3 regions of the Streptomyces sp. NPDC005899 genome follow, and region 3 is predicted to be linked to each of the others. Evidence: riboswitches for the same ligand, from Rfam matches in the RefSeq annotation. Region 3 holds a riboswitch; each other region holds the start of a gene.
What was found. A riboswitch is a leader RNA that binds a small molecule or an ion and turns the genes downstream of it on or off. The one in region 3 is predicted to bind thiamine pyrophosphate.

Region 1 (8,173 bases), on a different contig from region 3:
CCTGCCGTCGCCGGGTGCGCGAACAGCTCACGGAACGGCTCGGCGCCGATGTGCCCCGCCCCGATGTTCGCGTGCCGGTCCTTGTGCGCCCCCACCACGTCCTTGGAGTCGTTGGCGTGGATCAGCTTCAGCCGGCCCTCACCGACCGTCCCCACCAGCAGGTCCAGCGTCTGCCGCATGCCCGCCGGTCCCGCCAGGTCGTGGCCGGCCGCGTAGATGTGGCAGGTGTCCAGGCAGACACCGAGCTTGGGATGCGCGTCCAGGGCCTCGAAGTACGGCCCGAAGTCCCAGGTCCGCGAACAGAGCGAGGAACCCTGGCCCGCCGTCGACTCGAGCAGCAGGAACGGGTCGTCGTCACGGGTCAGCTCGTCCAGCAGCGGCCTCATGTGCGTACGGACCTGAGCGAGCGCCTGGGACCGGGGGCGCCCACCGGTCGCCGACCCCGTGTGCACCACCACACCCAGGGCCCCGATCTCCCGGGCCCGGCGCAGTGAGTGGCGGAGCGACACGACGGACCTCTCCACCGTGGCCTCGGTGTGCGAGCCGAAGTTGATCAGGTACGGAGCGTGCACGTAGGCGGGCACGGACTGCGCGGCGCACTCCGCGCGGAAGAGCTCGTCCTGGGCGGGGTCGCCGGCCGGGGTCGCCCAGCCGCGCGGGTTGGCGACGAAGACCTGCACGGTCTCCGCGGCCAGCTCCCGTGCGTAGCCGAGCCCGATCTTGGCGAGACCGCCGGCCACGGGGACGTGACCGCCTATCGGGTTGCGCATGTGTGCCGCCAGTCCTCCGTGGGCCCCGGCCGCTTCCGGCCGGGGGGTTTCGCGGTCCGTTCCGTGCCGGGGCCCCGTGCCCCGGCCGTGTGCCGCCTACAGGCCCTTCGTCCTGATGGTGATGCGCGAGCCCTCCGCCGCCTTCTTCCCGCCGTCGACCGACTGGCTCGCGACCGTGTCGCTGAAGGAGAGGAACGGACGGTCGACCTTGACCTCGAACCCCGCCCCCTCCAGTGTGCTCCGGGCCTCGTCGACGTCCTTACCGGTCACGTCGGGCACCTGCACCATGCGGGGACCCGCGGACACCGTCAGCTCCACGGTGTCGCCCTCGGCCACGTCCTCGCCCTCGGCGGGCGACTGCCGGGCGACGTCGCCCTCGGCCTCGGCGGAGTGCACCCGGTCCGGCCGCACCTTCGCCTCGAGGCCCACCTCGTCCAGGGCGGCCGTGGCCTCCTCGACGTCGAGCCCCGTGACGTCCGGTACGTCGACCGGGCTGCCCTTGCTCACGACGAGTGCGACCGCGGAGCCCGCGTGCCGCTCGGTGCCGACGGCGGGATCGGTGCGGACCACGTCACCCCGCCCCATCTCCTCGCTGAACTCGCGGGTCACCATCCCCTGCTCGAGACCCGCCTTCCTCAGCTCCCGCCGGGCGTCGGCCAGCGCGAGCCCCTCGATGTCGGGGACCTCCACGACCTCCGGGCCCCGCGAGATGACCAGCTTCACCGCGTCGTTGCCCCGGATCCGCTCACCGGAGCCGGGGTCGGTGCTCACCACCGTGCCGCGCTCCACGGTGTCGCTGTAGGCGTGGGCGACACCCTTCACGTCGAGGCCGGCCTCGGCGAGCCGCTTCTCCGCGGCCTCCTGGGTCTTGCCCAGCAGGGAGGGGACCCGGGTGAACTGACCGGAGTTGATGTACCAGACACCCGTGCCGGCCAGCACCAGCAGCAGGGCGACGAGCGCGGCGAGCATCCCCCGCCGGGGGACGGCCGCGAAGCGGCCCCGGGCGCCGCGCCCCCGGCCCGGGGGCGGCGGGGGCATCTCCAGACGGCTCGTGTGGTGCGCGGTGCCCTGGCCCGGCGGGATCACCCGGGGGATGACGCTCGTACGGTCCTCGGCACCGTCGCGGGCCTCGGCGACGGCCTGCGGAGGCACCGCGTCCAGCTGCTCCTCCGTGAGGACGGCCCTGGCCTCCCGGGAGAGCGCGAGCAGGGCGACCGCGTCGTGCGGGCGCGCCTCCGGGTCGCGGGTGGTGGCGACGGCCACCAGCCCGTCCAGCGCCGCCGCCAGGCCGGGGACGGCGGCGGACGGGGGCGGAACGTCCTCGTTGAGGTGCTGGTAGATGATCTGGGCGGCGGTGTCGCCGGTGTGCGGCTTGCCGCCGGTCAGCATCTCGTACAGCACGACACCGCAGGCGTAGACGTCGGCGCGGGTGTCGGCCGTACCGTGCTCGATCTGCTCCGGGGCGAGGTACGAGACGGTGCCGAGGAGCGACCCCGTCGTGTCCGTGACGGTGCCCACCGCGCGCACGAGCCCGAAGTCGGCCACCTTCACGCGGCCGTCGTCCCCGATGAGGACGTTCTCCGGCTTCATGTCACGGTGCACGAAACCCGCCCGGTGCGCGGCACCCAGGGCGGCGAGGACCGGCTCCAGGATGTCCAGCGCGGCTCTGGGCTGCAGGGCGCCGCGCTCGCGCAGCACGTCGCGCAGGGTGCACCCGGCCACGTACTCCATCGCCAGGTAGACGTACGCGCCCTGCGCGCCCTGGTCGAAGACGGCCACCACGTTGGGGTGGGCGAGCCGGGCGACGGACTTGGCCTCGCGGATGAAGCGCTCGACGAACGCCGCGTCGGTCGCGAGGGCCGGATGCATCACCTTGAGCGCGAGCACGCGGTCGAGCCGGGTGTCCACGGCCCGGTAGACCGTGGCCATACCGCCGACCGCGATGCGCGCGTCGATGCGATAGCGGCCGTCGAGCAGCTGCCCGACGAGCGGGTCCTGAAGGGTCGTGTCCGTGTCCACGGAGCGAGTCTACGAGCCACCACGGACACCGCGGACGGGCGCGGGCCGGCCCGGAGCCGTTCTGGAGCCGATCCGTGACAGGTCCACGCACGTGCGGTGACGGCGGAACCGCACCGGCGGCCCGGCCGTACGCCCGGTGCCGTTCAGAAGGCCGGGCGCTCGGGATCCAGCGCCGCCCGGCCTTCCGCGGGTGACGATGCCTCGGCGAAGTGGCGCCGCGGGATCCGGCCGGCCCGGTGGGCGAGACGGCCGGCGTCCACCGCGTGCCGCATCGCCGCGGCCATGAGCTCCGGCTCCTGCGCCCGGGTCACCGCCGAGGCGAGCATCACGGCGGAACACCCCAGTTCCATGGCCAGCGCGGCGTCCGAGGCGGTCCCCGCGCCCGCGTCCAGGATCACCGGGACCTCCGCGCGCTCGACGATCAGCTGGAAGTTGTGCGGGTTGCGGATCCCGAGGCCGGAGCCGATGGGGGAGCCGAGCGGCATGATCGCCGCGCACCCCACGTCCTGGAGCTTGCCGGCCAGCACCGGGTCGTCGTTCGTGTAGGGCAGCACGGTGAAGCCGTCGTCGACCAGCGTCTCGGCGGCGTCCAGCAGCTCCACCGGATCGGGCAGCAGGGTCCGCTCGTCGGCCACGACCTCCAGCTTGATCCAGTCGGTGCCCAGCGCCTCCCGGGCCAGCCGGGCGGTCAGCACGGCCTCGCCCGCGGTGAAGCAGCCCGCGGTGTTCGGCAGCACCCGTACCGAGAGCCGCTCCAGGACGGAGAGCACCGAGCCCCGCACCGTCGGATCGAGCCGGCGCATCGCCACGGTGGTCAGCTCGGTGCCCGAGGCGATGAGGGCGCGTTCCAGTACGTCGAGGCTGGGAGCCCCGCCCGTTCCCATGATCAGCCGGGACGAGAAGGCGGTGGAACCGAGGGTGAAGACGTCGTCGGACACGGTCAGCCCCCCTGGACGGCGGTGAGGACCTCGACACGGTCCCCGTCGGCGAGCACGGTGACGGGCCACTCACCGCGCGGGACGACGGCTTCGTTGACCGCCGCGGCGACCCCGGAGCGCGCCCCGGTCAGCTCCGCGACCAGGGAGTCCAGGGCGGTTCCCGCCGGGACCCCGCGCGCCTCCCCGTTGACGGACACGGACAGGGTCACGGACGCCGCCGGGGAGGGCGCGGCGGACGCGGGGGCGGATCCGGACACGGGCACCGGCTCGGCCGCGTGCGCGGAGGCACCCTCGGGCGTGGGCTCGGTCATGCGGGCTGCTCCTCGGAGACGGGGGTACGGACTGCGTCACGGGAAGGGACGGGGGGCCGGTCGAAACGGAGCGGGGCGAAGGGCCGCGCCATCTCCGGCAGCTCCCCGGTGTCGAGCACATGGGCCATCACGTCGCCCGTGACGGGCGTCAGCAGCACCCCGTTGCGGTGGTGGCCGGTCGCGAGGTGCAGGCCGGGCAGCCCGGTCGGCCCCAGCAGGGGGGCGTTGTCCGGGGAGGCGGGACGCAGCCCGGCGCGGGTCTCCGTCAACGGGAGCTCCGTGATCCCGGGCACCAGCTCGTGGGCGTCCCGCAGCAGCTCGTACACGCCGCCCGCGGTGACGGTGGTGTCCCAGCCCAGCTCCTCGGTGGTGGCGCCGACGACGAGCTCGCCGTCGGCGCGCGGCACGAGGTAGACATGACTGCCGCGCACCACGGCCCGGACCGTACGGCTGAGGAAGGGGGCGTACGCGGGCGGCACCGTCAGGCGCAGCACCTGCCCCTTCACCGGGCGGACCGGCGGCACGACCGCCTCCGGCAGCCCCTCCAGCCGGCCGCTGAGACTGCCGCCGGCCAGGACGACCTGCCCGGCGCCCACCTCCGTGCCGTCGGAGAGCACCCCGCCGGCCGCACGCCCGCCCGCGACGGACAACCGCCGGACCCAGGACCGGTGGAACACCACGCCGGCCCGCTCGCAGGCGGTGACGAGCGCGGAGGCGAGCCGCCGGGGGTCCACCTGGTGATCGCCGTCGGCCCGCAGACCCCCGCGCACGCCCGGCGCGAGCATCGGCTCCAGCCGGCGGCACTCGCGGCCGCTGAGCCACTCGGACCGCAGGCCCTCACGCAGGTGCAGGGCGTGGAGCTCCCGCAGGTGGGCCCGGTCGTCCGCGTCCAGTGCGACGGACAGGGTCCCGCAGGCGCGGAAGCCCGTCCCCCGCCCGCTCGCCTCCTCCAACTCGGCGACGAACGCCGGGTACCGGGCGGCCGAGGCCATGTTGAGGGCGAGCAGCGTCTGCTCGCCGTAGTGGAGTTCGGTGACGGCGGCGAGCATGCCCGCCGCGACCTGCGCGGCCCCTCCGCCCGGATCCGGGTCGGCCAGCGCCGTGCGCAGACCGCGCTGGGCGGACCGCCAGGCGGTCACCAGGCCGATGATGCCGCCCCCGACGACCAGGACGTCGGGTCGCTCTCCGATAACGCGCATGGGCGTCCAGCCCCTCCCTTCGCCGGCATGACCCGGATCAGGTTCGTACGGTCGGAGGCCGGTCAGCCTCCCTCTCAGCCCGGTGCGCCCGGGCTCCCGCGAGTGTTCTACGGTGGCCAGCCTAGACCCCGCCGCCCGCGGTCAGTAAGGGAGCAGCTGCCATGGCCCGTTCGCTCGACGGACTCGTCCTGTCGCCCGTCGCCGACCAGGCCCCCGGGCAGGTCGGCACCCGGACCCGCTTCACCTACCACGAGCGGGACGGCCGCGTCTGGGCCGAGTACGAGGGCGGCGACGTCGTCCGGGGGCATCTCGTCGGAACCCGGGAGGCGGACACCCTCGACTTCAGGTACGTCCAGCTGAAGCACGACGGCACCACCTCCGGCGGGCACTGCGTCTCGACCGTCACCGAGCTTCCGGACGGGCGGGTGCGGCTGGACGAACGCTGGGCGTGGGAGTCCCAGGAGGGCAGCGGGACCAGCGTCGTCGAGCAGCTCGCCCCCTGAACGCCCGTCACATGATTAGGGTGGACGGGTGAACGAGCAGACACCGGACCAGGCGGCGGAACGACCCCGGGGCGTCGTGGTGGTGGGCGCGGGCATGGCCGGCGTGCAGACGGCCGTGGCCCTGCGCGAGCAGGGGTTCACCGGCCCCGTCACCCTCATCGGCGCGGAACCGCACCAGCCCTACGACCGGCCGCCGTTGTCCAAGGCGGTCCTGCTCGGCAAGGCGGAGGACTCCGCCTTCGACGTCGACTTCGAGGCGCTGCGCATCACCCTGCGCCTCGGACTCGACGTGACCGGCCTGCGCGGCGAGGCACACGAACTGGACACCCAGGACGGGCCGGTGCCCTACGACGTCCTCGTGCTCGCCACCGGCGCCGAACCCGTCGGACTGCCGGGCTCGGACGGAGTGCCCGGCGTCCACCTGCTGCGCACCCTCGACGACGCCGCGCGCCTGCGGCCCGTCCTGGAGCGGCAGCACGACGTCGTGGTCGTGGGAGCGGGCTGGATCGGTGCCGAGTTCACCACCGCCGCCCGGGCCGCGGACTGCCGGGTCACCGTGGTCGAGGCCGCCGAACGCCCCCTGGCGGGGACCCTGCCCGCCGAGGTCGCGGCGCCGATGGCGGACTGGTACGCCGCGAGCGGGGCCGAACTCCTCACCGGCGCCCGCGTGGCCCGCGTCGAGCCGGGCGCCGTCCACCTCACGGACGGCCGGACCGTCCCGGCCGGAGCGGTGGTCGTCGGCATCGGTGCCCGGCCCGCCACCCGCTGGCTCGCCGGCTCCGGCATCGCCCTCGGGCCGGACGGCTCGGTCACCGCCGACAGCTCGCTGCGGACCTCACTCCCCGACGTCTACGCGGTGGGTGACTGCGCGTCCTTCCCTTCGGCCCGCTACGGCGAGCGGCTGCTCGTCCACCACTGGGACAACGCCCTCCAGGGGCCCCGGACGGCCGCCGCCGTCATCGCGGACGGCCGGCCCCGCACGTACGACCCGGTGCCCTACTTCTGGTCCGAGCAGTTCGGGCGCTTCGTGCAGTACGCGGGCCACCACGCCGGTGCGGACACCCTCGTGTGGCGCGGGGACCCCTCCGGCCGGGACTGGACGGTCTGCTGGCTGCGGCACGGGGTCCTGACCGCGCTGCTGGCGGTCAGCAGGCCGCGCGACCTCGCTCAGGGGCGCCGACTCGTCGAGGCGGGGGCGCGGATGGACGCGGAGCTCGTGGCGGACCCCTCGGTGCCCCTGAAGTCGGCGGCGCTCTAGCCTCGCGCACGCCCCGGACGGGCGGCCCGGCTACCGGCTGTCGGTCCGGGATGGCAGGCTTGTCCCCGTGACCGAGATTGACGCAAAGATCGATGCTCTCGTCCCCGCCTGGCTCCACCTGCCGGACATCGCGGAAATGCTCGATGTCCAGGTGACGCGTGTGAGGCAGCTGGTCAAGGAGGGCCAGCTCATCGCCGTACGCCGTGGTGAGAACCGGACGCTCCAGGTGCCGGCCGCCTTCATCGACGGCGACAAGGTCGTCAAGGGCCTCGCGGGGACCCTGACGCTCCTGAGGGACGACGGCTACAACGACGAAGAGATGCTGGAGTGGCTCTTCACCCCCGACCCGAGCCTGCCCGGCACCCCCGCGCAGGCCCTGAGCGAGAACCGCGGTACGGAGGTGAAGCGCCGGGCCCAGGCGCTCGCCGTCTGACCGGCCGACCGTGAGCGGGAGGCGGGCCGTGACCCACGGCCCGCCTCCCCCTCCTTCCGGCGCGCCGACGCCGTGACCCACTGACGTAACGGGGAGAACCACCATGTCCACGCCGCGTGAGCAGCTTTCCGACGCCCGGCTCTATCTGTGCACCGACGCCCGCAGGCGCCAGGGTGACCTGCCCGCCTTCCTCGACGCCGTGCTCTCGTCCGGAGTGGACATCGTCCAGCTCCGTGACAAGGGGATGGAAGCGGCCGAGGAGCTCGATCACCTGGCCGTCCTCGCCGACGCCTGCCGGCGCCACGGCGCCCTCCTGGCGGTGAACGACCGGGCCGACGTGGCCCACGCGGCCGGCTCCGACGTGCTGCACCTCGGACAGGGCGATCTGCCGGTTCGCGCCGCGCGCGCGGTCCTCGGCCAGGACGTGCTGATCGGCCGGTCCACCCACGCCGAGGCGGAGGTCGACGCCGCCGTCGCCGAGGCGGGCGTGGACTACTTCTGCACCGGGCCCTGCTGGCCCACGCCGACCAAGCCCGGCCGGCACGCTCCCGGTCTCGGCCTCGTGCGCTACGCCGCCTCGCTCGGCCCGGCGCGCCCCTGGTTCGCCATCGGCGGGATCGACGCCGGCAACCTGGACGAGGTGCTGGACGCCGGCGCCCGCCGGGTCGTCGTCGTGCGGGCGATCACCGAGGCGCAGGACCCGGGCGCGGCGGCGAAGGAGCTGGCCACCCGCATCAGGGCC
Region 2 (8,173 bases), on a different contig from region 3:
AAGAAATCCTCCTCGAGGCCGAGGAGAAGATGGAGAAGGCCGTCGTCGTCGCCAAAGAGGACTTTGCCGCGATCCGCACCGGCCGTGCGCACCCGGCGATGTTCAACAAGATCGTCGCCGACTACTACGGGGCGCTGACCCCCATCAACCAGCTCGCCTCGTTCTCGGTCCCCGAGCCCCGGATGGCCGTGGTGACCCCGTTCGACAAGACCGCACTGCGCAACATCGAGCAGGCGATCCGTGACTCCGACCTCGGAGTCAACCCCAGCAACGACGGCAACATCATCCGTGTGACGTTCCCCGAGCTGACGCAGGACCGCCGCAAGGAGTTCATCAAGGTCGCCAAGACCAAGGCCGAGGACTCCAAGATCTCGATCCGCTCCATCCGCCGCAAGGCCAAGGAGACGCTCGACAAGCTCGTCAAGGACAAGGAGTCCGGCGAGGACGAGGTCCGCCGTGCGGAGAAGGAGCTCGACGACACCACCGCGAAGTACGTCGCACAGGTGGACGAGCTGCTCAAGCACAAGGAAGCCGAGCTGCTCGAAGTCTGATGAACGACTCCTCCTGGGGCGCCCCGCAGGGAGCCGGTTCCTGGGGTGCGCCCGAGATGGGGGCCGCTCCGGCGGGTCCCGCTCACGATGTGCACGGCGCCCAGCAGACTCGGCCCATGCCCATCGTGCCGGACGTTCCCGACGCAGGTAGAGACGCTGACGACCGCGAGGACCGGAACGGGGACGCCGCGCACGTCAGCGGCCCCCTGTTCCGTGACGAGAAGCCGCAGGTGCCCATGTCCAGCCCCGTGCAGCCGTCCCCGCCGAAGAAGCGTGCGGGGCGTGATCTGCGTGCGGCCATAGGGGTCGGCGTGGGGCTCGGCGCGGTGGTCGCGGGCTCGCTGTTCGTCGTGAAGGCGGTCTTCGTCGGCGTGGTGGTGCTGGCGGTGGTCGTCGGCCTCTGGGAGCTCACCTCGCGTCTCGAGGAGCGCAAGGGGATCAACGCCCCCCTCGTGCCGCTCGCCGTGGGTGGAGCCGCCATGGTGATCGCCGGGTACGTGCGGGAGGCGGAGGGCGCGTGGGTCGCCATGGCCCTGACGGCGCTCGCGGTGCTCGTGTGGCGGATGACTCAGCCGCCCGAGGGCTACCTCAAGGACGTCACGGCCGGCGTCTTCGCCGTCTTCTACGTGCCGTTCCTGGCGACGTTCGTCGCCATGATGCTCACCGCCGACGACGGCGCGTGGCGGGTGCTGACCTTCCTGCTGCTCACGGTGGTCAGTGACACGGGCGCGTACGCGGTCGGCTGGCGCTTCGGCACGCACAAACTCGCCCCGCGCATCAGCCCGGGGAAGACCCGCGAGGGCCTGCTCGGGGCGGTCGGCTTCGCGATGGTCGCCGGCGCGCTGTGCATGCACTTCCTCATCGACGACGGCGAGTGGTGGCAGGGGCTGCTGCTGGGCCTGGCGGTCGCCGCCAGCGCGACCCTCGGCGACCTGGGTGAGTCCATGATCAAGCGGGATCTCGGGATCAAGGACATGGGCACGCTGCTGCCCGGTCACGGCGGCATCATGGACCGCCTCGACTCGCTGCTGCCGACGGCGCCGGTCGTCTGGCTGCTGCTGGTGCTGTTCGTCGGATCCGGCTGAGCCGAGCAGCGACCTCCCGCTTCGCTCGCCCACGGGGCCCGCCGTCCACCCGGACGGCGGGCCCCGTCCGTGCGTGCTCAAGGTGCCGGGGCCCGGCAGCTCCTCCCGGAACCGTACGGCCGGGAACAGCCCGAGCCACTCCGCACCGCCGGGGAGGCCCACGGGAAGCCTGGTGCTCTCGTGGCGGCCGGCGCGGGGCTGGGACGGTCACGGTGGGGTACCCGGTGGGTGACAGAGGGTAGGAGTCCCTTTCCGAGGAGGACGTGCCGTGCGCGCTGAAGCTCTGGCTCGACCGTAGTCTCACCGCTCAGGCGATCCTGGTCCTCGTCCTCGGAGTGGGAGCCAACGCCCTGTTCCGCCGGGACGGGCACATCGGCTGGTGGGTGATCCGGACAGCGGTCTTCACCGCCGTCGCCATCGGCATCGTGGCCGCCCAGCGCCGCAGGACCGGCCGCGCGGTCGGCACCGGCCCCCGCGGGATCGCCGAGCTCAACCGCCGGATACGGCCGGGAGGTGCCGAGTGATCCGCAGACGCGGGCGAGCATGCGCAGGCTCGTCGACGAGCAGCTGGGACGCATGGAGCAGGCCGGGCGGTGGCTTCCGTACTGGCTGGCCTCCTTGGGCCTGATCGCGGCCGGCCTGCTCGTGCTGGGCACCGTCTCCGGCTCACCGGCGGGTCCGGTGGCCTGTGCCGTCGCGACGGCCGCGTTCTGCTGCTGGGTCCCGTGGATGCGCCGCCGCACCCTGGCGCGGTACCGCAGCATGAGGACCGCGCTTCACGGCGAGGTCTGACGGGCGCATGCCGGGCAGGGCGGCTCTGGCCGTGGGATCCGTCACGCCCATCCCGTGCCCGTGGGCCGTGTGCGGGCCGTGGAACGCCACCGGCCACGGCCGACACCGCTCGTGCGCGGTGTCCGCGTCGTGCCCGGTCCTGCGGCGGACCTGAGTGTTCCGGCACGTCTGCGACACTGGAGGAACCATGCCTAAGCCCGGAGAACTCACTTTCGTCGCGCCCCGCGGAGCCAAGAGGCCGCCGCGGCATCTCGCCGACCTCACGCCCGACGAGCGCAAGGAAGCAGTTGCCGCGATCGGCGAGAAGCCCTTCCGCGCCAAGCAGCTGTCGCAGCACTACTTCGCGCGGTACGCGCACGACCCGGCGGAGTGGACCAACATTCCGGCCGGATCGCGGGACAAGCTCGCCGAGGCGATGTTCCCCGACCTCATGTCCGTCGTGCGCCACATCAGCTGCGACGACGACACCACCCGCAAGACGCTCTGGAAGCTGCACGACGGGACGCTCGTCGAGTCCGTCCTCATGCGCTACCCGGACCGGGTGACCATGTGCATCTCGTCGCAGGCCGGATGCGGGATGAACTGCCCGTTCTGCGCGACCGGGCAGGCAGGACTGGACCGCAACCTGTCGACGGCCGAGATCGTGCACCAGATCGTCGACGGGATGCGGGCGCTGCGTGACGGAGAGGTCCCGGGCGGACCGGCGCGGCTGTCCAACATCGTCTTCATGGGCATGGGCGAGCCCCTGGCGAACTACAAGCGGGTGGTCGGGGCGATCCGCCGGCTGACGGACCCGGAGCCGGACGGTCTCGGGCTCTCCCAGCGGGGGATCACCGTGTCGACGGTGGGCCTCGTGCCGGCCATGCTGCGTTTCGCCGACGAGGGGTTCAAGTGCCGCCTCGCCGTCTCCCTGCACGCCCCGGACGACGAGCTGCGCGACACGCTCGTCCCCGTGAACACGCGGTGGAAGGTGAGGGAGGTCCTGGACGCGGCCTGGGAGTACGCGGAGAAGTCGGGCCGCCGCATCTCCATCGAGTACGCGCTGATCCGCGACATCAACGACCAGGCGTGGCGGGGCGACCGGCTCGGCCGGCTGCTCAACGGGAAGCGTGTGCACGTCAACCTGATCCCGCTGAACCCGACGCCCGGCTCGAAGTGGACCGCCTCGCGGCCCGAGGACGAGAAGGCCTTCGTCGAGGCGATCGCGGCTCACGGCGTGCCGGTCACGGTCCGGGACACCCGCGGCCAGGAGATCGACGGCGCCTGCGGGCAGCTGGCGGCCGCCGAGCGCTGAGACGTGCGTTCCGGCGGGCGTGATCCGGCCGTCGGGGCTTGATCCGGCCGGTGTAGCCTGGTGCGGAAATCAACTTCATATTCCGACAGGGGAGCGCCACAGCGCTGAGAGTGCGGCACCGAGGACAGGTCGGCCGCAGACCCTCTGAACCTCGCCCGGGTCATTCCGGGTAGGAAGTTCGGACTTTACTCAAGCTGTTGCGCCCTGCCCGCTCGCCGAGCGGGCGGGGCCGCGTCTCTTCCTGGTCATCCCAGGAGGAATCACATGAACACCACCACCAAGTGCGCGGCGACGGTTCTCGCCGCGGCCCTCGGGGCCGCGGTGCTGGCGGGCTGCGGGGACTCCGACGGCAAGGAGTCCGGCGCCTCGGGCTCCGGCTCGAAGACGGTCACCCTGGTCAGCCACGACTCGTTCAACGTGTCGGACGCCGTCCTGAAGGCGTTCACCGCCGAGACCGGCTACAAGGTCAAGGTGCTCAAGAGCGGCGACGCCGGAGCCGCCCTCAACCAGGAGATCCTGACCAAGGGCTCCCCCCGCGGCGACGTGTTCTTCGGCGCCGACAACACGCTGCTCTCGCGCGCCCTCGACAACGGCCTGTTCACACCGTACGAGGCGAAGGGCCTGGACCGCGTCGCCGCCGACACCCGGCTCGACGGCAAGCACCGGGTCATGCCCGTCGACACCGGCGACATCTGCGTCAACTACGACAAGAAGTACTTCGCCGACAGGAAGCTCGACCCGCCGAAGTCCTTCGACGACCTGCTGAAGCCGGCGTACAAGAACCTCCTCGTCACCGAGAACGCCGCGACGTCGTCACCCGGTCTCGGTTTCCTCCTCGGCACGGTGGCGGTCCACGGTGAGTCCGGCTACCAGGACTACTGGAAGAAGCTGAAGGACAACGGCGTCAAGGTCGTCGACGGCTGGGAACAGGCCTACAACGAGGAGTTCTCCGGCTCCGCGGGCGGCAGGAAGGCCAAGGCCGACCGCCCGCTCGTCGTCTCGTACGCCTCCAGCCCGCCCGTCGAGGTGCTGTACGCCGATCCGCAGCCCGCCGAGGCCCCGACCGGTGTCGCCACCGGTACCTGCTTCCGCCAGATCGAGTTCGCCGGCCTGCTGAAGGGCGCCGCGAACGAGGCGGGGGGCAAGGCACTGCTGGACTTCATGATCAGCAAGAGGTTCCAGGAGGACATGCCGCTCAACATGTTCGTGAACCCGGTCGTGAAGGACGCCGAACTGCCGGAGATCTTCACGAAGTTCGGCGCGGCCGTCGACAAGCCGGCGACCGTGGACCCGGAGAAGATCGCCAAGAACCGTGAGCAGTGGGTCCAGTCGTGGTCCTCGCTCGTCGTGAAGTAGCGGCCCGGCCCCCACGCGGGGGGAGTGCGGCCGTACGGCTCGGTCTCATGGCCGTGCCCGTCGCGTTCTTCGGGGTGTTCTTCGCCTACCCGGTCGTCGCCATCGTCGGCCGGGGGCTGAAGGCGGACGGTGTCTGGCGGTTCGGCCGGATCGGTACGGTGCTGAGCCGGCCGGACATCCTCGACGTCCTGTGGTTCACCACCTGGCAGGCGCTCGCCTCGACGGCGCTCACCCTGCTGATCGCCCTGCCGGGGGCCTATGTCTTCGCCCGGTTCGACTTCCCCGGCAAGCAGCTGCTGCGGGCGGTGGTGACCGTGCCGTTCGTCCTGCCGACCGTCGTCGTGGGGACGGCGTTCCTCGCACTGCTGGGACGCGGCGGCTTCCTCGACGAGCTCTGGGGCGTCCGGCTCGACACGACGGTGTGGGCGATCCTCCTCGCCCACGTGTTCTTCAACTACGCGGTCGTCGTACGGACGGTCGGCGGTCTGTGGGCGCAGCTCGACCCCCGCCAGGAGGAGGCGGCCCGGGTGCTCGGGGCCGGCCGCCTCGCCGCCTGGAGGCGGGTCACCCTGCCCGCGCTGGCCCCGGCGGTGGCCGCCGCGGCCCTGATGGTCTTCCTCTTCACCTTCACCTCCTTCGGAGTCGTCCAGATCCTCGGCGGTCCGGCCTACTCCACGCTGGAGGTCGAGATCTACCGGCAGACCGCCCAGCTGCTCGACCTGCCGACGGCCGCCGTACTGACCCTGGTGCAGTTCGCGGCGGTCGCCGGGATCCTGGCGGTGCACGCCTGGACCGTGCGGCGCCGGGAGACGGCCCTGCGGCTCGTCGACCCGTCCCGGACGGCCCGGCCGCCACGCGGGGCCGGGCAGCGTGCGCTGCTCGGCGGCGTCCTGCTGACGGTGCTCCTCCTCGTCCTGCTGCCGCTCGGCGTGCTCGTGGAACGCTCCCTGGACACGTCCGGCGGCCACGGCTTCGGGTTCTACCGGGCGCTGCGGTCCGCCGACGCGAACGGCTCCACCTTCCTCGTGCCGCCCCTCGACGCCATCGGGAACTCCCTGCGCTACGCGCTGGTCGCGACACTCGTCGCCCTGCTGGTCGGAGGGCTCGCGGCAGCGGCCCTGACGAGGCGGGCGGGACCGCTGGTGCGCGGCTTCGACGCCCTGCTGATGCTGCCGCTCGGAGTGTCGGCGGTGACCGTGGGCTTCGGCTTCCTCATCACCCTCGACGAGCCGCCGCTCGACCTCCGTACGTCCTGGATCCTCGTCCCCCTCGCCCAGGCCCTGGTGGGCGTCCCGTTCGTCGTGCGGACCATGCTGCCCGTCCTGCGCGCCGTGGACGACCGGCTCCGGGAGGCCGCCGCGGTGCTCGGGGCCTCGCCGCTGCGGGCCTGGCGCGAGGTGGACCTTCCGCTGGTGCGGCGGGCGGTGCTGGTGGCGGCCGGTTTCGCCTTCGCCGTGTCCCTCGGTGAGTTCGGCGCGACCGTGTTCATCGCCCGGCCTGACAACCCGACCCTGCCGGTGGCGGTGGCCAGGCTGCTGGGGCGGTCCGGGGAGCTCAACTACGGCCAGGCCATGGCCCTCAGCACGATCCTGATGCTCGTCTGCGCGGTGGCGCTGCTCCTGCTCGAACGTATCCGCACCGACCGATCCGGGGAGTTCTAGAGATGCTGGCAGTGGAGTCGGCCACGGTCCGGTTCGGGGGGCGGACCGCTCTGGACGCCGTGGACCTGGAGGTCGCCGACCACGAGATCGTCTGTGTGCTCGGGCCCAGCGGCAGCGGCAAGTCGACATTGCTGCGGGCCGTCGCCGGGCTGCAGCGCCTGGACGGCGGGCGGGTGCTTTTGGACGGCGCCGACCAGCGGCGGGTGCCCGTGCACCGGCGCGGGCTCGGCCTGATGTTCCAGGACCACCAGCTGTTCCCGCACCGGGACGTCGGCGCCAACGTCGCCTTCGGCCTGCGGATGCGCGGGGTGTCCCGGGCGGAGCGGGACCGCACGGCCGGCGAGCTGCTGGATCTCGTCGGTCTGCCGGGAGCGGGCCGACGGGCCGTCGCCGCCCTGTCCGGCGGCGAGCAGCAACGGGTCGCCCTGGCGCGGGCGCTGGCGCCCCGGCCGAAGCTGCTGATGCTGGACGAGCCGCTGGGGCAGCTGGACCGGAGCCTGCGCGAACGTCTCGTCGTCGAACTGCGCACCCTCTTCGGCCGGCTGGGCACGACGGTGCTCGCCGTGACGCACGACCAGGGCGAGGCCTTCGCGCTCGCCGACCGGGTCGTCGTCATGCGGGACGGCGGGATCGCCCAGGAGGGGGCCCCGCTGGAGGTCTGGCAGAAGCCGGCATCCGCCTTCGTCGCCCGGTTCCTCGGTTTCGACAACGTGGTGGACGCGCTCGTCACGGGCCGGACCGCCGACACCGTCTGGGGCGAGGTGCCGGTGGCCGAGGGGTCTGCCCAGGGCCCGTGCGAATTGCTGGTCCGGCCGGGCGGCGTGCGGATCGGCGGCCCGCGGGACGGGCTGCGCTGCACCGTGGGCGTACGCACCTTCCGCGGCCATCACGTGGCCGTCACCCTGCACCCCGCCCGCGGCCCCGCGCTGGAGGCCCAGTGCGGCCTGCGGGACACCCCGGACGAGGGCGCGGTGGTCGGCGTGACGTTCGACGCGGCGGAGACGGTGGTGCTGGAGCCGGCCGCCTGACGCGGCTCGGCCCGGCAGCCCCGGACGTCGGCCGCGCCGCTCCGGCACGCCGGCCACCGCCCCGGGGGCGGCAGGTCAGCCGGTCAGCCGGGCGAGCGCCGCGGGTGCCTCCTCGACCGTGTCGACGAGCGCGATCCGCGACTCCATCGCGCGTCCGGCGGCCAGGGCGCTCAGCAGCGGCCAGGCCGGCAGCTTCTCCGTCCAGTGCGCACGGTTCACCAGCACCATCGGCGTGGGCGCCGAACGCGACTCGTAGTAGTTCGGCGTCGCGTTGTCGAAGATCTCCTGCACGGTCCCGGCGGCACCCGGCAGGAAGATCACACCGGCGGTCGAGCGGGCCAGCAGCCCGTCCTCGCGCACCGCGTTCGCGAAGTACTTGGCTATGTGGTCCGCGAAGGCGTTCGGG
Region 3 (5,610 bases):
CCGGTCATGGTCCCGGGCGGCGCCGCGGCTCGGGGCGCGCCCCCCTCACCGGACACCGGCGCGGGGGCGCGTGGCTCAGTCCGCGATCGGCAGGTAGACCCTGTTCCCGGCTGCCGCGAACTCCCTGGACTTCTCGGCCATGCCGGCCTCGATCTCCTCCTGCCCGCCACCGTGTTCACGCCGGATGTCGTGCGAGATCTTCATCGAGCAGAACTTCGGACCGCACATCGAGCAGAAGTGGGCCGTCTTCGCCGGCTCGGCGGGCAGTGTCTCGTCATGGAACTCCCGCGCCGTGTCCGGGTCGAGCGCCAGGTTGAACTGGTCCTCCCACCGGAACTCGAACCGGGCGTCCGACAGCGCGTCGTCCCACTCCTGCGCCCCCGGGTGCCCCTTGGCGAGGTCGGCCGCGTGTGCGGCGATCTTGTACGTGATGACGCCGGTCTTCACGTCGTCGCGGTTCGGCAGGCCCAGGTGCTCCTTGGGAGTGACGTAACAGAGCATCGCCGTCCCCCACCAGGCGATCATCGCCGCGCCGATACCCGACGTGATGTGGTCGTACGCGGGCGCGATGTCGGTGGTCAGCGGGCCGAGCGTGTAGAACGGGGCCTCCTCGCAGATCTCCTGCTGGAGGTCGATGTTCTCCTTGATCTTGTGCATCGGCACGTGGCCCGGGCCTTCGACCATCGTCTGGACGCCGAACCGCTTGGCCACGGAGTTCAGCTCGCCGAGCGTGCGCAGTTCGGCGAACTGGGCCTCGTCGTTGGCGTCGGCGATGCAGCCCGGCCGGAGTCCGTCACCGAGCGAGTACGTCACGTCGTAGGCCGCGAGGATCTCGCAGAGCTCCTCGAAGTGCTCGTACAGGAACGACTCCTTGTGGTGCGCGAGACACCAGGCCGCCATGATCGATCCGCCGCGGGAGACGATGCCGGTCTTGCGACGGGCCGTCAGGGGGACGTACGGCAACCGCACGCCGGCATGCACCGTCATGTAGTCGACGCCCTGCTCCGCCTGCTCGATCACGGTGTCCTTGTAGATCTCCCAGGTCAGCTCCTCGGCCCGGCCGTCGACCTTCTCCAGCGCCTGGTAGAGGGGCACGGTGCCGATCGGCACGGGCGAGTTGCGCAGTACCCACTCGCGGGTGGTGTGGATGTTCCGGCCCGTGGACAGGTCCATGACCGTGTCGGCGCCCCATGTGGTGGCCCACGTCATCTTGTCCACCTCCTCCTCGATGGAGGAGGTGACCGCGGAGTTGCCGATGTTGGCGTTCACCTTCACCAGGAACCGCTTGCCGATGATCATCGGCTCGATCTCGGGGTGGTTGACGTTGGCCGGCAGCACGGCCCGGCCCGCAGCGATCTCCTCGCGCACGACCTCCGGTGCGACGTTCTCCCGGATCGCGACGTACTCCATCTCCGGGGTGATCTCGCCCCGGCGTGCGTACGCGAGCTGGGTGACCGGGCTGCCGTCCCGGCTGCGCCGCGGTCGGCGCGGGCGGCCGGGGAAGACCGCGTCGAGGTTGCGGAGCCCCTCGCCGGGCTCCCGGCCCCCGGCGGACGGGGAGGACCCGCCACGCGGCGCGGTGTGCTTGAGCCCGTCGTCCTCGGGGCGCGCGGGGCGGCCCGCGTACTCCTCGGTGTCCCCGCGGGCGATGATCCAGTTCTCCCGCAGGGGCGCGAGGCCCCGACGGACATCGGTCTCGGTCGAGGGGTCGGTGTAGGGCCCGGACGTGTCGTACAGCGTCACGTCCTTGCCGTTGGTGAGGTGCACCTGACGGACAGGCACCCGGAGGTCCGGGCGCGAGCCCTGGACGTACCCCTTGTGCCAGCCGATGGACTTCCCGGCCTCGGTGCTCTGCGCGTTCCGCGCCGAGGCAGGCGTGCGTGCGTCCGCTGTGGTCATGAGACCTACTCCCTACGCCGGCATTACCCGGTAACAGGTTCGGCGGTCGGCGCAGCGTGTCCCGTAAGGAGTTACGGAGGTCAGCGCCCTCTCAGCCCGGTGCTCCGAGCTCCCGCGTGTACAAAGGCGTCCCCACGCTAGCCCGCTTCCTGGCGTGCTGGCCAGAGGGCCCCTCCCGTTCTTGGGATGATCGCCGGGTGACGTCCCCCGGAATCCCCCCCGAACCCCACGGCCACGCGGCAGGCAGTACCCAAGGTCATGCGCATGGTCATACACACAGCCATGGACCCGCCGCGCCCGTGTCGGTCCACCTGCGCAAGGTCATCGCCGCGGTCCTGATCCCCTTCGCCACCGCGGTCCTCGTCGGCCTCGTGGCGTTCTGGCCCGGCAGCGCGCCCTCGCACGAGCGCACCGGTGTCGGTTTCGACCGTCAGACCCAGGAGGGCCGGGTGGTGAAGGTCGTCAGAGCCGACTGCGCGGACCTCAACGCCGCCCAGGTACCCCCGACCGGTGACACCTCCACACCGTCCGGCCGCGAGGCGGTCGCCGAGCAGTCCGGCCGGTGCGCGAAGGCCACGGTCGAGGTGACGAGCGGGAAGGACGAGGGGCGCACCTTCGTCGAAGTCGTCCAGCCCGACGCTCCCCGCCAACTGCGCGAGGGCCAGGGGGTGGTCGTGGCCTACGCACCGGACGCGCCCCGGGACCTCCAGTACTCGGTGACGGACGTCGACCGTACGTTCCCGATGGCACTGCTGGCCGGGATCTTCGCGCTCGCCGTGGTGGTCGTGGGCAGGCTGCGGGGGCTGATGGCGCTGATCGCGCTCGCCGTCTCGTTCGCCGTGCTGACGCTCTTCATCCTGCCGGCGATCCTGCAGGGGGCCAATCCGCTGGTCGTCGCGGTGATCGGGGCGAGCGCCATCATGCTGATCGCCCTCTACATGTGCCACGGCCTCACGGCCCGCACCTCGGTCGCCGTCATCGGCACGCTGATCTCACTGCTGTTGATCGGGCTGCTGGGCTCCCTCTTCATCGGCTGGGCGAGCCTGACGGGCAACACCGACGACAACACCGGCCTCATCCACGGGCTGTATCCGGGCATCGACATGAGCGGGCTGCTGCTGGCCGGAGTGATCATCGGATCGCTGGGCGTGCTCGACGACGTGACCGTCACCCAGACGTCCGCGGTCTGGGAACTGCACCAGGCGGACCCGGCCATGGGCGTGCGAGGGCTCTACCGCGCGGGCATCAGGATCGGACGCGACCACATCGCGTCGGTGGTCAACACGCTGGTACTCGCGTACGCGGGCGCCGCACTGCCCCTGCTGCTCCTCTTCTCGATCGCCCGGAGCAGTGTGGGGGCGGTGGCCGGCAGCGAACTGGTCGCGGAGGAGATCGTCCGGACCCTCGTCGGGTCGATCGGCCTGGTCGCGTCGGTGCCCGTGACGACGGTGCTCGCGGCGCTGGTCGTCTCCGCGGACCGCACGGGGCCCGGCGCGGAAGCCGAGATTCCCGCACCCGCGCGGACCGGGAGGGGGCGGGTTCCCGCACCCGCGCGGACCGGGAGGGGGCGGCGCCGCAAGGCCTGACCGGAGGCACCGGGCACCCGCCCCCGGATACCGGGGCCGGTGGTCGTCCGGCGCCGGGCGTGCAGCCGGTCGCACCCGTTCAGCCGGCGTTCTGCTCCTTGGCGAGGATCCGGCCCAGTGCCTCTTCCAGGTTGCCGTCGAAGTCACCCAGCGTGTGCTCCTGCCCCAGCGGTACCAGCTTGTCCGTACGGTCGAGAAATGCCACAAGAGGTGCCGTGCCGGCACGGAACATAGCCCTGTCCGCGCCGACCTGGAGACGGATGTGCACATCGGAGAGCCCCTCGGGCTCCGTCGGCGCGATGTGCACATCGCCGTCACCGCTGGGGCTGTTGAGGCCGTCGAGCAACAGCTCACGGCCGAACGCCCAGGTGACGGGTGCGTCGCCGGGCAGGTGGAAGGTCATCCGGATCGCGTACGGATCACCCACCTCGTACCGGAGCTCCACCGGGATACGGAAAGCAAGCTCCTCGGAGACGAGAAAGCTCATCATGACCTCTGCTTGAACCGACTCGCGCATCGTCCAACCCCGCAGTAGATGAATCTGGCCAGGAATGATCCCCCATGGCCCTATTGACGCCATCGTGATGCACGCGATAGCGGATCACAAGGAGTGATTTTTCAGATACTGATAGAGAACACGAACGAGCGCAAGAGAGTGGTGACTTCGCAGCGTAGTTGTTCGACTGCGGGGAGCAACCGTTCTTCTTCGTCCAGGGGGAGAGAAACAGCCATCGCCGCTACGGAGCACCCGACCGTGATCGGAATGGCGGCGCAGACCGTCCCCAGCGCGTATTCCTGCCGTTCGACGACGGGCTCCGTGCGCTTCATCGCCCTCAGACGATCGAGGAAGGCACGACGGTCCCGAACGGAGTAGCGCGTCAGCTGCCGAACGGGGTACCGGTCCAGGTGGTCCTCGCGCGCACGCTCGTCGAGCTGCCCCAGCAGACACTGGCCCAACGCGTGGGCGTGGCCCGTCTCCGGGAACGCGGCCCACTCACGCACGGCAGGGAACGCCGGTGTGTCGGCCACCGCGACCAGCTCCATCTCGCCGTCCCGGTACAGGGCGCAGTACACAGGGGCCTCGATGACATCCGCCCAGCGCGCCAGTGACTCGACGATCACGCCCGGCCTCGGGGTGGCGGAGCGGCCGCCCCCCAGGCGTTCCGTGGCGGCACCGAAGAGGAAGACGCCATTCTCCCGGCGCAGATAACCCTCGTGGGTCAGCGTGCGCAGGAGATGGTAGGCGGTGGGAAGGGGCAGGCCCGCCTCCCGCGCGAGTTGCTTCGCCGGCGCACCGTCCCGATGGGTGCCCACAGCCTCCAGCAGTCTCAACGCCCGCTGAACCGAAGCGATCAACGTCGGAACAGCGGTACTCGATGCCGTGGTCACAGGTCACCCCCGGACATGGTGACGGGCGCTCAGCCCTCCCGAGGGGGCCACCCCCACGGGCCCGCCGCGAGCCTGGGTCCGGAAGACCGGACGGTCGCACAAACCACTGAGCAGGATGGTGACGGTCTGTCATATCCCAGCCGCGGCAGCGGTACGCAACTGTATCGGCACGCTCGGCTACGAGTGGAGTTTCGCGGCGTACTTAGCTCAGCTGGGCTAATCAACCCACCGGCGGTCCACTTCCTGCCCGCGGAGCGCCCGGACCAGGGGCGCCGCTTCGGGGCGGTCCGGCGCTGGGGCCCGGGCCGGCGCCCCGGGCCCGGCCCCTACCAGTCGCCGCGCGAGGAGGACGCCGTGAACTTGCGCACGACGAAGACCAGACCACCGACCAGGACGACGAAGACCAGCACCTTGAACAGCAGCCCGATGACGAACCCGACCACACTGGCGATCAGGCCGCCGAACACGACGATCGCGATGAGCGGCACCGCGATCCACTTCACCCACCAGGGCATTCCCGCGAAGAGCTCCCGCATGGCCATCGTCCTTACCTCGGTCCGTGAGTTCCTGCTCCGATGCTAGGGGCGCGGCACCGCCCCGCGGGGGCCGGGAGCCCTTGGAGTCCCCTGAACGATCCCCTAGGGACCCCGGGGGGCTGCGGTCAGCTCTCCGGCGGAGAGAAGACCACCATCACCCGGAGGTCCTCGGTGATGTGGTGGAACTTGTGGGCGGCTCC

Region 1: another riboswitch for thiamine pyrophosphate. It lies ahead of thiO (glycine oxidase ThiO); the one in region 3 lies ahead of thiC (phosphomethylpyrimidine synthase ThiC).
Region 2: another riboswitch for thiamine pyrophosphate. It lies ahead of ABZ371_RS14470 (thiamine ABC transporter substrate-binding protein); the one in region 3 lies ahead of thiC (phosphomethylpyrimidine synthase ThiC).

The regions. Positions count from the first base shown of each region.
Region 1 is NZ_JBEXWB010000015.1:5,196-13,368, forward strand. It holds gene ABZ371_RS03715 (deoxyribonuclease IV) at 1-770, opposite strand, end outside; gene pknB (Stk1 family PASTA domain-containing Ser/Thr kinase) at 867-2,789, opposite strand; gene ABZ371_RS03725 (thiazole synthase) at 2,933-3,727, opposite strand; gene thiS (sulfur carrier protein ThiS) at 3,730-4,038, opposite strand; gene thiO (glycine oxidase ThiO) at 4,035-5,237, opposite strand; TPP riboswitch at 5,235-5,347, opposite strand; gene ABZ371_RS03740 (hypothetical protein) at 5,399-5,740, shown strand; gene ABZ371_RS03745 (FAD-dependent oxidoreductase) at 5,769-6,998, shown strand; gene ABZ371_RS03750 (Rv2175c family DNA-binding protein) at 7,066-7,431, shown strand; gene thiE (thiamine phosphate synthase) at 7,535-8,173, shown strand, end outside.
Region 2 is NZ_JBEXWB010000101.1:6,446-14,618, reverse strand. It holds gene frr (ribosome recycling factor) at 1-551, shown strand, start outside; gene ABZ371_RS14490 (phosphatidate cytidylyltransferase) at 551-1,636, shown strand; gene ABZ371_RS14485 (hypothetical protein) at 1,900-2,160, shown strand; gene ABZ371_RS14480 (hypothetical protein) at 2,180-2,428, shown strand; gene rlmN (23S rRNA (adenine(2503)-C(2))-methyltransferase RlmN) at 2,616-3,722, shown strand; TPP riboswitch at 3,800-3,916, shown strand; gene ABZ371_RS14470 (thiamine ABC transporter substrate-binding protein) at 3,987-5,078, shown strand; gene ABZ371_RS14465 (iron ABC transporter permease) at 5,126-6,739, shown strand; gene ABZ371_RS14460 (ABC transporter ATP-binding protein) at 6,742-7,767, shown strand; gene ABZ371_RS14455 (Rossmann fold nucleotide-binding protein) at 7,843-8,173, opposite strand, start outside.
Region 3 is NZ_JBEXWB010000064.1:3-5,612, forward strand. It holds gene thiC (phosphomethylpyrimidine synthase ThiC) at 76-1,899, opposite strand; TPP riboswitch at 1,892-2,025, opposite strand; gene ABZ371_RS11130 (YibE/F family protein) at 2,097-3,485, shown strand; gene ABZ371_RS11135 (SsgA family sporulation/cell division regulator) at 3,565-4,002, opposite strand; gene ABZ371_RS11140 (helix-turn-helix domain-containing protein) at 4,104-4,874, opposite strand; gene ABZ371_RS11145 (DUF5326 family protein) at 5,201-5,410, opposite strand; gene ABZ371_RS11150 (cupin domain-containing protein) at 5,536-5,610, opposite strand, start outside.